3 regions of the Acinetobacter sp. BSP-28 genome follow, and region 3 is predicted to be linked to each of the others. Evidence: predicted binding sites of a transcription regulator. Region 3 holds the regulator's gene; each other region holds the start of a gene.
The links. The regulator PhoB, encoded in region 3, activates phosphate uptake and scavenging genes when phosphate is short. The targets are predictions, from matches to a motif close to TGTCATNAANCTGTCATAA.

Region 1: the regulator PhoB is predicted to act here: its motif matches at 1,930-1,948, upstream of ACE01R_RS10825 (porin).
Region 2: the regulator PhoB is predicted to act here: its motif matches at 2,495-2,513, upstream of ACE01R_RS02175 (inorganic phosphate transporter).

What each region holds. Positions count from the first base shown of each region.
Region 1 covers NZ_JBIQOB010000013.1:16,763-22,211, reverse strand. Annotated here, with positions in the region: gene ACE01R_RS10835 (cytochrome ubiquinol oxidase subunit I) at 1-69, opposite strand, end outside; gene cydP (cytochrome oxidase putative small subunit CydP) at 69-260, opposite strand; gene ACE01R_RS10825 (porin) at 702-1,784, opposite strand; gene ACE01R_RS10820 (HIT family protein) at 2,041-2,454, opposite strand; gene ACE01R_RS10815 (YARHG domain-containing protein) at 2,487-2,756, opposite strand; gene ACE01R_RS10810 (NAD(P)-dependent oxidoreductase) at 2,839-3,711, opposite strand; gene ACE01R_RS10805 (alpha/beta fold hydrolase) at 3,722-4,813, opposite strand; gene ACE01R_RS10800 (O-succinylhomoserine sulfhydrylase) at 4,949-5,449, shown strand, end outside.
Region 2 covers NZ_JBIQOB010000002.1:165,721-171,169, forward strand. Annotated here, with positions in the region: gene metH (methionine synthase) at 1-2,092, opposite strand, end outside; gene ACE01R_RS02175 (inorganic phosphate transporter) at 2,561-4,180, shown strand; gene ACE01R_RS02180 (hypothetical protein) at 4,357-5,449, opposite strand, start outside.
Region 3 covers NZ_JBIQOB010000009.1:53,188-58,636, forward strand. Annotated here, with positions in the region: gene ACE01R_RS08360 (amidohydrolase family protein) at 1-114, opposite strand, end outside; gene ACE01R_RS08365 (SDR family NAD(P)-dependent oxidoreductase) at 454-1,302, opposite strand; gene ACE01R_RS08370 (TetR/AcrR family transcriptional regulator) at 1,539-2,228, shown strand; gene phoB (phosphate regulon transcriptional regulator PhoB) at 2,468-3,178, shown strand; gene phoR (phosphate regulon sensor histidine kinase PhoR) at 3,204-4,562, shown strand; gene ACE01R_RS08385 (glutathione S-transferase) at 4,607-5,254, opposite strand; gene ACE01R_RS08390 (OsmC family protein) at 5,354-5,449, opposite strand, start outside.

The sequences.
Region 1 (5,449 bases), on a different contig from region 3:
TATAAAGTGATACAACGCGGTCATTGCAAATTGGAACCGCGAAAGATCGACCACGCTTTCAGAAATCATCAACGTGTCTCCTTGATTTGGGAAGGGCTGCCAGCAATATGCTCGGCAACTTGAGTGTCAAAATTTTGAGGGATAGTCGGGGCGTCGAACCAGATGTGTTTAATCGTCAGTAAGAGTGCAACCTTAATTATTAAAATGACTGCGATCTCTCGAACTAAACGTTGATTGTAATCTTTCGGTATTAAGCTCATACAAATAAGCCTATTTTTTTAAACTTGATCTATATTATTAAACAAAAAATAACTAAAAATAAATAGATGAAACAATTAAAATAAAAATATATTATATTTATGTTTTAAAACAATGATTTATGTTGAGGTTGTGATAAAAAATATACTGATTTTTTGCAATTATTAAGTTGACTAAAACGCTGCGTATTTAATTTTTAATTCTGACTAAAATAGTTATATATACTTTTAAATCCAACTAAACACTTGTATTTTTTTAGTAGATATAATTAATTGATAATTGTTCTTGTTTAAATTTCAATTTAATATGTTTTATATAAACGCAATTAAACACATTTACCTAAAATGTAAGATGGATGAGAGAAGAAGTTATAATTCTTTCATCAAAAAAAGACCACACGAATGTGGTCTTTTTAATAACTTTTCTAATTAGATGAAGAGGGCTTAGAAGTTATATTCCATACCAAGACCGAATACAGTCATAGTGTCATCTTCACCAGCAGCTGTTTTCCAGTCACGTTCTTGAGAAGCAACGATACCGTACATACGAGCTTGTTTGTTGAAGTAGTAATCTACACCAAGGCCGTATTGATTGATGTCACGATCAACAGAAGTAGTTCCAGCTGTGTATTCTGTATTCGCATTTGCGTATTCAGCTTTTACAACCCATGGAGTTGAACCGATTTTATATGCAGCGGCAATTGTGAAAGCATCTTCTTGTAAGCCTTTAGCAGCGGTCAGATCGTCAGATGGTTCAGCAGTTTGCCATAAACCACCTAAAGTAAAGCCGTTGATACCCACTTTAGAGAAGTCATAAGCTCCAGTGATACGGAAAGCATCAGAAATATATTTTTTACCATCAAAACCTACATATTTACCTTCAACAGCAGAGTTTGCTGCTAGGCCTAAAGATAAGCCAAGGTCTTTGTTATCATATAGGACAGATGCTGAGATACCATCACCGAAGCCATCACGGGCACTATCGTCACCAGAAGTGCCAGCTGCAGCAGCAGTTGAATTTTCACCTTGTAGCGCCATAATGTTGAATTGAACGCCGCCAAGCAATTTTTTGTCAGTTTCGATACCGATCGCATTTTTAGGACGTTCTTCACCGTGCATCATGTTGGTAATGTCAAGACGAGTGTGATCGTTGAAGATATCTTGAGCACTGCCAGCAGCTGTTTTGAAATAAGAATCGTAGTTACCTGCTTTTAGTGTACCTAAACCAGCCCATTTAAGACCGATGAAGCGGTTACGTGCACTCCAGTCAGTATCTGAACCAGAACCATCAGTAGAAACAGCCCATTCTGCTTGATAAACAGCTGACAGGTTGTCAGTCAGTTTCTCTTCACCTTTTACACCAATACGTGAAGCATGAGAGCTTACTTCAGAAACATCGTTACCTTTGAAATCGTAGTTATCAACTTGGTCGATAGATACGTTCAGTTTGCCATACAAAGTTGGTGCCGCTTGTGCTGCACTCATCCCCAAAGCCGCTACTGCAGTAGCGAGAAGTAATTTTTTCATTGAGATATTTCTCCAAAACACGGTTCTAAATGGCATTTGCCTTACTTAACACTTCTTTTTTAGTTTGCTTAAGTACAAAAAATTACAAAAGCTCACCAACTTGCTATGCAGTATCTGTAATGTTTGTGACAGAGAAGTGAATGAAAAATGACAGTTTGATGACGTATTGAAGGACAAAAATTAAATTACATTTCTTCTTTTTGTTATGAAAATAAAAAAATGGAGCCGAAGCTCCATTTTCTTTTTATGATTTAAATCAAAGTGCGGCTTTAATTCTTTCAGCCAAAGCCTGGATTTGTTCTTGATCACCCATATGCAATGCATGTTTTCCAAGTTCATGAACTGAACTTGGAATGAGGTGAAAATGAACATGTGGAACCGTTTGACCAGCAGATGCACCTGAGAGTTGCATCAGTACAATACCTTGAACATCGAGTGCTATTTTCATTGCTTGAGCAACTCTTTGCACAATTTGAATGGTATAAGCAGCAGCATCGGGTGGTAGATCAAGCAATGTAATTGCAGGTGTTTTCGGGATGACCAGCGTATGACCCTCTGCCTGTGGCATGATGTCCATAAAAGCCAGAACCTGTTCGTCCTCATACACTTTTATTGCAGGAAGTTCATTACGAATAATTCGTGCAAAAATATTTTGATCATCGTAAAGCATGTCTAGTCCTTGAAAGTGATTGGGTACTGTAATTATTTACAGTTCAATTCTTTCTGACGATCTTTGATGGCGTCAAGTCGTTGTTGCTCTTTTTCTGAAAATTTAGGTTTAGTTGTATAGCAATTGTCATTGCCAAACTTCGCCTTAGCTTCCGGGTCTTTAAAGCAAAAACCTTTAGACGCATAAATGACATCATGGTCATTTTTTAATTGTTGACACTCTTGCTCTGCTGTCGCTGCAAAAGCAGTTGCCCCAAAGAAAGTTGTAAAACTAGCCAAAACTGCAACACTAAGCTTGGTCATGAGGGTTTCCTCTGTGAGAACATTGTGTAGAACACTTCTACACAATATTAGGTTTAATTTATTATTATTCAATGGCGAGTAATTACTCAAGTGTAATTTTACTCCAGGATTCATACATTTTTACAGCACTAGAAAAGTCACTGTCTTTTTCTGCTAAATTGCTGGCTGCCTGAATCAGGCTTTGCGTTAAGGCAATAACCGGCGCTGAGAGTTTAGCATTACGCACCAGGTCAAGTGCAATACCTGTATCTTTGGCTAATAGCGGTAAGGCAAAAGTCAGAGGGAATTCGCGGTTTAAAACCCGTTGTGGCAACACTGTTTCAGTCACACCACTTTTACCGCTTGACGCATTAATGCAGTCTAAAGCTTCATGCAGATTTACGCCATGCGCTTTTAAGGTAGTGAAACCTTCAGCCACTGAACAAAGATTGACAGCCAAAAGCATATTGTTCACGGCTTTGACTGCGAAACCGGCACCTGATTCACCGACATGTTTAATCAGCTTTCCGAAGGCTTGAATTGCAGGAAGGGCTTTTTCAAAAGCAGTGGCTTCACCGCCAATCATCACGGTTAAAGTACCATTTTCGGCACCAATGGTTTGACCGCTTACGGGTGCATCAAGAAAATCTACATCCAATGCTTTTAACTGCTGGCTGAGCTTTTTTGCCGATTCAGGAACACCACTGGTGCAATCGACCCATACCGAACCCGATTTAATCTGAACCGTTGCAATGAGGTCTTCGACTTCCTTGCTGGTTGGTAGGCAGGAAAAAATGATATCTGCTTGAACGGCTTGCTCGAGTTCGACTGCCTGCGTGCCATATTCAGTTGCATGTCCTTTGGCTTTTTCAAAATTACGGTTCCATACATACACCGTATCAAAATGTTGAGGTAAATGTGCTGCCATACGGTAACCCATTGCGCCCAAGCCGATAAATGCAACTGACTGAATCATGATGTTTCCTTTATATTTTGCTTGATCTCTGTTTTAACCAGGTGGTCATGAAAGGCCAGAATTCGTTGGCACTGGACTGACTAGACATCAGTCCTAAATGACCACCGGGGATAAGAGTAAACGTGACATCCTTGCTATTTGTCAATTCAATTAAAGGCTTAACGGCATCTTCGGAAACAATCTGATCGCTACGACCCGCGCCTACCAATAAAGAGCAGTTTATATTTTTTAATTCGATATGTTTATCTTGTAATTTGATAACGCCATTTTTGAGCGGATTTTGTAGCCAGACATTAAAAATCATGTCCTGATTGATGCCGCCAGGGTAGTCAATCATCCGGTTCAGAAAATGACCCATGGTGGCATGTTCGTATAAGGCTTGCAGGTTGTCGAGGTTCGCTAAAAGCTGCTTTTTGCTTTGTATCCATCCCATAGGATCAATAATTTTAAAACCGAGCGAGTTAAGTAGGCCTGGGCTATGAGTCAGATGCTTGGGTACAGTTCCTGAATAAATCTTGTTTTGCAGCGCCTTATTTTTGGCAATCAGTTGATTAACCTTTTGAAACAGCTTCCCGGTACGACCCGAGGCATGACTGTCTACCGGACTACCCAACACAATTAAATTTTTAACGTGGTTCGGTTGATGCAGGGCACAATACAGCATGACAAATACCCCGGCCATACTCCAGCCATGCAGTGAAATTTCATCACTGTTGGAATGCTGACGAATTTGTGCAATGCAATGTGGAATGGCATCGTCAATAAAAGACATGAAATTGAGGAAGCGATCTTTATAGTTATATTGACCCCATTCGATTAAATAGACATCAAAGCCACTATGTTGAAAGTGTTTCACCAATGAGCGGTAAGGGTACAGGTCGTAAATGGCCATGTTGATTGCAAGGGGGGCAACAAAAACCAGAGGTTCTTTATATTGTCTATCCGGTGAGGCGTAATAACGCACCCGGGTTTGTTTGTACTCTGCAATGACTTCATAAGGAGTGTTTTGCGATAAAACCAGTGATTTTGCGTTAAATAAAGTTGTCGATAGGTTTTTGAGTTTTCTTTTATGTTTGGCAATTTTATTTTTAACTTGAATCATTGCTGCAGGTACTAACATATAGGTGGATTGATCGAAGTGTAGGCGATATTTATGCATTATACCTTGACCTTAAATGCCATAGGCGCTCAAAATGTTGGCAATTATTAGCAAAGGCACCAGGACTGGGTAGCAAAGATGAGCCAACAAGACGACCTTGAATACCAATTAGATACTTTAGCCATTCGTACAGGTCATACACGCAGTTTTGAAGGTGAGCACGGCGAGCCAATTTTTCTGACATCTTCATTTGTCTATGAAAATGCAGCAGAAGCCGCAGCTAAGTTTTCAGGTCAGGAACCTGGCAACATTTATTCGCGTTTTACCAACCCGACTGTAGCAATGTTCGAAAAACGTCTTGCAGCCTTGGAAGGTGCTGAACGTGCGGTGGCAACCAGTTCTGGTATGGCAGCAATCATGGCTGTGGCAATGTCCTATTTGAAATTGGGCGATCATGTCATCTGTTCACGTGCGGTATTTGGTTCAACTGTTTCGTTATTTGAAAAGTATGTGGCTAAATTTGGCGTAACTGTTGATTTTGTTGATTTGACAGATGTGCAAGCATGGAAAAATGCCATCAAACCTGAAACAAAATTATTGTTTGTCGAATCTCCATCAAACCCGCTGGCTGAAGTTGCA
Region 2 (5,449 bases), on a different contig from region 3:
GTGGACCTTCAATCACATCGAGCGGACGCTTGGCTTTTAAGCGTGCTTCTTCGGTATCTTCATCAATAAATGTAGTGATACCTTTGACTAGGGCATGCTCAAGACGTTTTTCCACAGGAAGCTCACGCCATTCCAAGTTTTCTACTTGTTTTTGCGCAGCGCCTTGACCACGGAATTTTTCAGCAACTTCTAATAGTTTTTCAGTTGCATCATGCTGGCTCTCACCTTGGTTTTGGTTCAAGATCACATCTTCAACCGCAGCTTTTAGCTCAGGGTCAATATCATCGTAAATCGCCATTTGACCTGCGTTGACGATACCCATGGTCATGCCTTGCTTGATGGCATGGTATAGGAATACCGAGTGAATCGCTTCACGAACAGGTTCGTTGCCACGGAATGAGAACGATACGTTTGATACACCGCCTGAAATCATCGCATGCGGCAAGTTTTGCTTAATCCAACCTGTTGCTTCAATGAAATCCACAGCATAGTTGTTGTGTTCTTCAATACCGGTTGCCACCGCAAACACGTTCGGGTCAAAGATGATGTCTTCAGCAGGGAAGCCCACTTCATTGACTAAGACATCATAAGAACGCTTACAGATTTCACGTTTGCGTTCTGCAGTATCCGCCTGACCTTTCTCATCAAAAGCCATGACAATGATTGCAGCACCGTACTGACGGCATAAACGCGCTTTATGTACAAACTCGTCATAACCTTCTTTCAGAGAAATCGAGTTAACAACCGGTTTACCCTGTACGCATTTCAAGCCTGCTTCAATGATTTCCCATTTTGAAGAGTCAATCATGATTGGCACACGTGAAATTTCAGGCTCAGATGCCACAAGATTCAGGAAGTGCACCATTGCACCTTGTGAATCGAGCATGCCTTCATCCATGTTGATGTCGATGACCTGTGCACCGGCTTCAACTTGCTGCTGTGCAACTTCAAGTGCTTCAGCAAAGTTTTCTTCACGGATAAGACGTAAGAATTTTTTAGAACCGGTTACGTTGGTACGTTCACCGACGTTCACAAAGAGTGATTCTTCAGTAATGTTGAACGGTTCAAGACCACTTAAACGACAAGCTGGTTTAGTTTCAGGCACTTGACGCGGTTTGATGTCTTTTACTGCATTGTAAATCGCACGGATGTGATCTGGCGTTGTACCACAGCAGCCGCCGGTAATGTTAATCAAACCGCTTTCTGCAAATTCTTTAATAAATGCAGCCGTTTCTTCAGGGGTTTCATCATAACCACCGAAGGCATTTGGCAAGCCTGCGTTTGGATGGGCAGAAACAAAAGTATCGGCAACATCAGAGATGGTTTTGACGTGTGGACGCATCGCATCTGCGCCCAGCGCACAGTTAAAACCAATCGACAATAAATCACCATGACGAACAGAGTTCCAGAACGCTTCTGCAGTTTGACCTGTCAATGTACGGCCTGAAGCATCGGTAATCGTGCCTGAAATCATCAATGGCAATTCATAGCCAATTTGGTTGAACACTTCTTTGACTGCAAAGATTGCCGCTTTACAGTTCAGTGTATCGAATACGGTTTCAATGAGTAGAATGTCCGCACCGCCTTCAATCAGGGCATGCGCAGCTTCAATATAGTTTTCTTTCAGCGCATCAAATGTGATGTTACGGAACGCTGGGTCATTTACGTTGGGTGAAATCGAACAGGTACGTGACGTTGGCCCAAGCACACCGGCAACAAAGCGCGGTTTGTCTGGTGTTGAATATTTCAAACATGCTTCTTTAGCAATACGTGCTGCTTCACGGTTAATCTCAGGGACAAGATCTTCCATGTGGTAATCCGACATAGAAACACGTGTACCGTTGAAACTGTTAGTTTCAATAATGTCGGCACCAGCTTCAAGGTAGGCTTCGTGAATACCTTGAATGATGTGAGGTTGGGTCAACACCAAAAGGTCATTGTTGCCTTTCAGGTCAGATGCCCAGTCAGCAAAACGCTCACCACGGTAGTCGGCTTCTTCGAGTTTATGACGCTGAATCATGGTGCCCATAGCACCATCAATAATCAGAATCCGTTGAGCGAGCAGCTCTTTTAGGGTGGCAAGCGTGGACATAAATAACCCCAATCCGATGGAATATAAAATCGGCAAATATATTAACAGAATTCAATCCAGTTTTATTGATATTCGCAGGCAAGGGGTATGCACTATGTATTAGGTTGTTGAATAAATAGACATATTTATTGACAGGTGTGTTTAATATAAATGCTTGGAATGCTTCACGAATTTGTCATATTAATCAGGCATGATGGAAAATAGGTGATACGCAGGAGCAAATGTGACAATAAATATGAATTTATATCAGATAAGCTGAAACATTGATTTTCAAAATAAATAATAGTGGATTATGTATGTTAACTAATTGATTTATTTTATTAAAATTAAATAATTCGGTGGGTTTTGGTGAGTGCATAATAGTAAATAAAGTATGAAAAACTGCTTTATATGACACCGTTTTGTCATATAATTGTCACAATTAAATTGAACAATAAGGGGATTTTATTATCCCTTTGAACCGTCTGCATGAATTCTAATATTCCTCCCGTCCAAGATCAGGTGCCATCAGCACCAGCGAAATCGACGAATGTGCATGTTGCTACGCCGAAATTTTTTATGCCGGTGTTTCTCACGGTTATTATTTCAACTTTAGTGTATATCGGTTTTCAACTTTCAACCGATTTGGCGCATGTTCCAGCATTAAGTTTATATTCCGTTATTCTTTTAGCGACTGCTTTATTAATTGCTTTAGGCTTTGAATTTGTTAATGGTTTTCATGACACGGCCAATGCAGTCGCAACTGTTATTTATACCAATGCCTTATCTGCACCTGTTGCAGTAATGTGGGCAGGCTTCTGTAACTTCCTTGGGGTGATGGTGGCAAGTGGTGCCGTCGCTTACGGCATTATTGCTTTATTGCCTGTAGAGCTGATTATGAATGTCGGTTCTGGAGCAGGCTTTGCCATGGTTTTTGCCATGCTGATCGCTGCGATTCTCTGGAATTTAGGTACCTGGTTTTTAGGTATTCCGGCATCGAGCTCACATACCCTAATCGGTTCGATTTTAGGTGTGGGTATTATGAATTACCTGCTTCATTCAGGCGCTGGCGCAAGCGGCGTAGATATGGAGCAAGTGATGAAAGTAGGTAAAGCACTGCTGTTTTCTCCGCTGATTGGTTTTGCTTTTGCTGCAGTCCTGTTTTTACTGGTGAAAAAAATTTTCCGTAAACAGTTGGAGCTCTTTCATCCGCCTGAAGGTAATAAGCCGCCACCGCCTTTGATTCGTGCGATTTTGATTTTCACTTGTACCGGTGTGAGTTTCGCGCATGGTTCAAATGACGGTCAAAAGGGCATGGGCTTGATTATGCTGATTTTGATTGGTTGTGTACCTTTGGCTTATTCTTTAAATAAGAATTTAGACAGTGCACATATTCAGTCTTTTGAGCAATTGTCTCAGCAAACGGCTACTGCTATTTATCCGCAGCATGAAAATATTACGGATGATCAGGCACGTGCTGTCATTACCAAATATATTCAAACCAAAGAAGTGAATCCTGAAGTGGTTCCTGCTTTAGCGAGCTTGACAGATCATTTAGGTGAACGTGTTGCCAAATATGGTGATATTCACACTATTCCAGAGGCTGAAGTTTCTGCGATCCGCAATGATATGTATCTCAGTACTACTGCGTTTAAGCGTTTAGATAAAGCTGAGCAGCTTCCTGAAATGTCAAAAGATCAAAGCAAGTTAGTTAAAGAATATCGTAAAAACCTGGATTCATTCCTGCAATACATTCCAACCTGGGTGAAAGTGGCTGTTGCCCTGGCATTAGGTCTGGGTACGATGGTTGGCTGGAAACGTATTGTGGTAACTGTAGGTGAGCGTATTGGTAAAAACCATATGACTTATGGTCAAGGCATGTCAGCTGAACTTGTTGCTATGACAACGATTGCTGCTGCTGATGGTTTGGGTATGCCTGTATCGACAACACACGTTTTGAACAGTGCAGTTGCAGGTACCATGGTAGCCAATAAATCAGGTTTGAATTTACAAATGGTGCGTACGATTTTATCGGCATGGGTCTTCACTTTACCAGCGACTATTTGTTTATCTGGTGGTTTGTACTGGTTATTCTTACAGTTCGTTTAAGACTTCTGTTAGAAACAAAAAACGCTGCAATTGCAGCGTTTTTTTATGTCTTTTAGTGCTTTGTTATGAAAAGAAAATCAAACTGCATATATCCTTCATTTGTCTTTGTTTGACCTTCACTTGCACCTTGGTTTAAAGTCATACTTCCCATCTAAAGAAGAGGGGAAGCCTTGTGATTATTTCTTTATCTTGCGTAGCACCTTCTTAATCGGCAATTTTTCGTTGGCAAAGCCATACAGTGCGGCAAAAGGCAGAGCAGTGCGGGCCAAATAAGGCACACGCCACAATCCGCCATGGTTGGCGCCTTTCATCATCAGTTCCAGCGGATGATCCAGATGAGTTTCCGGGTTGGCAACCGATTCAGGATGGCGCAGGTCATAAATCCACAAAGCAGCCATAAGCGCATTGGTAGTTTCAGGGTGAAAGGATTCAACATCAAACAGGCTGGCACCATTGAAGGCCGCTTTCAATAACGGATTTTTGGTCACTGAATGGGTCGTGGTAGACGGTGCAATATTGATACTGACCCGTTGTCCATAATGACGCGCCAGTGTTGCACGCCACTGCTGGATACGCTTGGCCAAAGCATAGTTTGGGCCTTGCTCGACCACCAGACAGTCCGCAATGCCATATTCCTGACCATTGTCGGAAGGAATGAGCATATGTAGATTCTGCTGGAAAAAGCGCTTGGCGGTAATAGCTGAAATACCTTTACTCATAAGCTGACGCACTTTGGAGCGACAGTGGAACTTGTCATAAGATGCTTCTACCACTTCCTTCGGAATGGCATAGACATCGGTTGGCGTGCACATAAACATTAAGCTGGTATCGGCCTTTTGCTCACTGACATATTCGATAATGCTATCCATGGCCATGGCAACACGGACATGCTTTTCACCATCAAGATAGGCAATCGCAGCCAGGTCAAGCTGATGCTCACTTTGGCTTAACCAGTGGGCAATTTCAGGGGTTTGGGTGAGTAAATCTGCGCCTAATTTTTCTTTCAGCACAGTGCTGGAAGTATCTTCTGCCAATTTTTCTGTACAAGGAGCATAAAGTGTAGCGTTACCTTGCTGAATGGTGTTTAAGATTCTGTCCCACACCCGGGTATTGGGTAAATCAACAGCAATAATATTGGCTTTCCAGCGTGCCAGCCAGGTCAGTGGACCCGCTTCAGAGCCTGCACCAAATAGCACCATGGTACGGTCAGAAAGATCAAACCATTCCGGATGTGCCTGTGCGCTACGTAAGGCATCGGCATGACTGCTT
Region 3 (5,449 bases):
TGCAGGACTGTAGGCATTGGTATGGATATCCGTATCAATCACCGGATAATCAAGCTGAGAACGCACTTGAGCAGCACGCGATTGTTTTGCCTTTAAATCTTTTAAAACTGTCATGAGGATTCCCTAATTTCTTATCATTACACCTCCCTGTTATTACAACAAGCGTGCCAACATTTTAAGTTATTGTTTTATAAATATTTATTAAAATTATCCCAACCAAATATGTTGGTTTTAACGCGATATGTGTGTTGATAATTCAACACTTGCTTATTTAAATTCAGCTGGTTTTTTTATTTTTATTTCTTATTTTTAGATATAAAGTTATTTCTGAGTCTCTCCTATCACTTCAATTGATGGGTTAAAACTTAACAAAAATTTTTTTGGATATTCGAAAACTTGAATTTTAAGACATAAAAAAACCCGCCAATCGCGGGTTTTTTAAAGCGTGTTGTTTTAAGCAGATTTTTTGCCTTTATTGCTAAATTTGGTAGCAAATGCTGTAACACGCTGATAACCGGTTGGCAAAATGCGCTGGATTAAATCCAGGGTTTTGGCATCGTTGCCAATCAGTAGACGGCGCTTGTCTTTTTGTACCGCTTCCAAAATTTGGCGGGCAGCTTCTTCAGGTGGGCAACGTAATAATTTATTGAATGACCTGGCCGATTTTTCCGGATGCATGCCTAAGCTTCGAATACTGTCATTCATTTTTGCCGCATTGGCAATATTGGTACGAATACCGCCCGGATGTACACAGAGTGCACTCACGCCACAGTTTTCCAGGTCCAGTTCCTGCCGCAAGGATTCAGTAAAACCGCGCACCGCAAACTTGGTCGCGTTATAGGCAGACTGGGTCGGCTGTGCGGTTAGACCAAACAGGCTGGAAATATTGATAATATGACCTTCACCCGATTGTTTGATTAAAGGCAGGAACTCTTTGGTGCCATACACCACGCCCCAGAAATTAATATTCACAATCCATTCCAGTTCTTCGTAACTCGCCCCTTCCACTGTTGAACCCAATGCCACACCGGCATTGTTAAAAATCATGTTGACTGAACCATGATCCTGAACAGTTTCAGCAGCCCAGGCGCGCACTTCTTCCAGTTTGGCCACATTGACTTTTTTTATTGTCACACGGACATGACTGTCTTTGACCAGTTCAACTGTTTTCGCCAAACCCTGTTCATTGACATCACTTAAAGACAAATGGCAGCCTTGCTTGGCCAAAAGTACGGCCAATTGCTGCCCAATACCCGACCCTGCACCAGTAATGGCTGCGACTTTATTTTTAAAATTTTTCATGAGCTATCCTTATTCAGCTTGCTGAATCATCCATCTAAACATCTCGATTGTTTTTCTGTCTGGAAGATTGCAGTTCATCCATTTAATATAATTTTGACAATAACCATTGTCAATATAATATATCGTCTATTCCTCCCTGTACTGGAAAAGCTGCAGCTTTGTTTTAAACATAGGTCTAAAGATAAATTATTGTTAATATAAGGCAAAATCTCGATTTCATTCGGCACACGACATTTATGACTGATCAGCACAAAAATCTCGAAGAAAATCAAAATAAACCGGCAAAAATCAAAGAACGTCAATTTAAAGGCATGTCTTTAACCGAACGTAAACAGGCACGTCGTGAAAAACTGATTGAAGCCGGGATTGAGGCTTATGGCACGCATGGTTTTTTTGCGGTAACTGTGAAAGATATTTGTAATGAAGCCAAATTAACCGAACGCTATTTCTATGAATCCTTTAAGAAAAGTGATGAACTCTTTCAGACCATCTTCTTAAAGCTGATTGATCAGTTGCAGCACAATGTCACACAGGCGATTATGCAGGCCTCGACCGATCCACGAAAAATGATCGAAGCCGGTTTAACTGCCCTACTCACCACCTTGAAAGACAATCCGGGTATGGCGCGGATTATTTATATTGATGCCATGCTGGTTCAGGAACTGCATAACCAGGCCACCATCCATGAAACCATGTCGCGTTTTGACCGTATGATTCATGCCTTTGTAATGCTGATGATGCCGAACATCAACCGCTCTGAACGTGAAATTTCGATGATTTCGACCGGTTTAAATGGCTATGTCACGCAAATCGCCATCCGCTGGGTGGTCAGTGGTTTCAAGCTCTCCATAGAGGAGGTACTGTCTTCTTGCAGTATCGTTTTTTTATCGCTGCTTGATACTTTTTCGAAAAAAGAAAAAATATGATTCCAGCACAGCCCTTGCCACCAAACTGTCAAAAAAATACTCAACACCTTGAATTTAATATATTTATCTAACTGATTTATTTTAAATTCTTGATTGTATCTTATCAAAAATGTGACAATTTTTTGCGAAATTCAGCCGGACTACCTATTCTGCAATGATACTGTCATAATTAATCTTTGTAATAAGCCTGTCATAAATATAAAACGGTCCACCGTTTACGTGAAATAGGGTATTGCGCTGTGAAAGATGACTATATATTAATCGTCGATGATGAGCTTCCGATCCGGGAGATGATCCATACCTCGCTGGATATGGCGGGCTTCCAATGCCTACAGGCTGAAGATGCCAAACAGGCCCATCAAATGATTGTGGACCAACGTCCTGTGCTTATTTTACTCGATTGGATGTTACCGGGTGGCGTCAGCGGTGTAGATCTGTGCCGCCGTCTGAAACGTGATGAAACCTTGTCAGAAATTCCCGTGATCATGCTCACAGCCCGCGCTGAAGAAGACCATAAGGTACAAGGTCTGGATGCCGGTGCAGATGACTACATGACCAAACCATTTTCTACTCGTGAACTGGTTTCCCGCATTAAAGCCGTGTTACGCCGTGCCAATGCCCTCAGCGGTGAAAAAACCATTGATGCCAATGGTCTGGTGCTGGATCCGGTGAGTCAGCGGGTCAGTCATGGTCAGAATATTTTAGAGATGGGACCTACAGAATACCGTTTATTGGCCTTTTTCATGACGCATCCGGAACGCGCCTATACCCGTGCTCAATTGCTGGACCAGGTCTGGGGTGGTAACGTATATATTGAAGACCGTACCATTGATGTACATATCCGTCGCTTGCGTAAAGTACTGGAACCGTTTGGCGCAGACCGTTATGTACAAACGGTTCGTGGTACAGGTTACCGTTTTTCTACCCGCGCAGATGTCGCTTTAGGTTAGTCGTCGTTTAGGTCAACTGAATTATATGTATGAACCCTACCCCGTCCCGGAACTTGCACGAGAACATAAACATTTTCGTTACAGCAGTCTATGGACTTTTGCCAAGCAAGATTTACGTCAGCTCACCTTTTTATTGCTGATTGCGGGTTTAATCGGTTTAGGGATTGGGTATTTCTGGATTTTTATTCTCATCGCCTTTGCAGTATTTTTTGCCTTGCAATTGCGTTCGCTGTATCTAGTCAATGAATGGATTTCCAACCGTCCTTATGATGTTCCGCCCAGTTTAAATGGCATCTGGGGAGCCTTGCTGTTTAATGTGTACCGTTCCCAGCGTCAGGAGCGTATTGTCCAGGCAGAAATGGTCGGCCTGATTGATCGGGCACAATCTTCACTGGTGGCGCTAGCTGAAGCGGTGGTGCTGATTGATGAACTGCACCAAATTGAATGGTGGAATCCGGCTGCAGAAAAATTACTCGGTATTCAGCCGCTGGATCGCGGTCGCAATATTTTAACCATTCTGCGCCAGCCCAGTTTTATTGAATATTTTAACCATATTGACGAGGCACCCGATGGCCTGAAAATGAAATCTTCCGCCTTTGAAGACCATTATGTACAAGTCAAAATGACCCGCTTTGGTGGGGAAAGCCGCCTCTTGGTCGCTTATGACGTGACCCGCATGCATAATCTGGAACAAATGCGCACAGATTTTGTCGACAATATTTCCCATGAATTACGTACGCCGCTTACGGTCCTTAGCGGTTATATTGAAACCTTTACCGATCAGGAAGATTTAAATCCGCGCTGGAAACGTGCCTTCGACCAGATGCAGGCGCAAACCAAACGCATGAATGCCCTGGTGAATGATTTATTGCTATTGTCGCGTTTGGAAAATGACAAAAAAATCGCTAAAAACCAGATTATTGAAATGCCAAGTCTGATGAACCAGCTGTTTGATGATGCGCAGGCCTATAATGTCGACTATCACCATGCGCTCAACCTCGACATTGACAGCCATTGTGACCTGATCGGTTCCGAGACTGAGCTATCCAGTGCCTTTAGCAACCTGATTACCAATGCCATTAAGTACACTCCTAAAGGCGGAACCATCACTATAGGATGGCATGATGATGGCGAACACGGCATCTTTACTGTGCAAGATACCGGGATCGGGATTGACCCCAAACACTTGCCACGTTTAACCGAGCGTTTTTATCGTGTTGATAGCGCGCGTAGCCGTCAAACCGGTGGCACCGGCTTAGGTCTGGCGATTGTCAAACATGTGTTAATGCAACACGGCGCCCATCTGGAAATTGAATCCAAAGAGAACGAAGGCTCCACCTTTAAAGTCATTTTCCCTAAAGAGCGCCTTTACAAACCCAACTAAATATCCCCGTTCTACCCTGATTTAAAGCAGTCCACCTGTCTATATTAAATCAGGTTTTGTTCTTTAAACCTGGCTCTCTGAAAGGCAGGTCGTTCCTCAAGACGTTTCAGATACTTGGTTATATGTGGATATGAACCGGATGTTCTGGATTGAATGGCATCGAGTGGAAACCACATCTGAATATCGGCAAAAGAAAATGTTCCGGCAAAATATTCATGCTTGGATAAGTAATCTTCCAGATAAGCAATATGCTCTTTTAAACGCGGATGAATAAATCCCGCCTTCACGCCCGCAGTAATTTTGTGTGCGACTGGTTTAATCAGCCAAGGCACACGTTTCGGGACATTGTTCATCACCAGTTGCATCAGCAATAACGGCATTAATGAACCTTCGGCATAGTGCATCCAGTAACGGTATTGTTGCTGATCTTTTTTGGCCTTCGGTTTAAATTTCTGCGCTGTATCATAGCTTTCCTGCAGATGTTGCAAAATCACTGCCGATTCAACAATGGTTTGTTCCTCATCAGTCAAGATCGGTGCTTTAGCTAAAGGATGAACCAATTTTAATTCAGGCGGTGCAGCCAAAGTAGGTAAACGTTTATAAAACTTCACCTGATAATCTTGAGCCAGTTCTTCCAAAGCCCATAAAACTCTAAAAGAACGAGACTGATCTAAATGGTGCAATGTAATCATTATTTTTTGACCTCTATTTTTATATTTTGATCATGACCGAGCGGCTTGAAAAATGACATTTTGCTTTGCACACAATGTCATGGCTATCGGGTCATATATTTAAAGCAGAACCGTGTTAATTTCCAGACTGCGTAACAGTGTCTTGGTGACTGGCGTTTTACTGCTGATGTCTAAAATTTTTTGTTTTAGTTCATC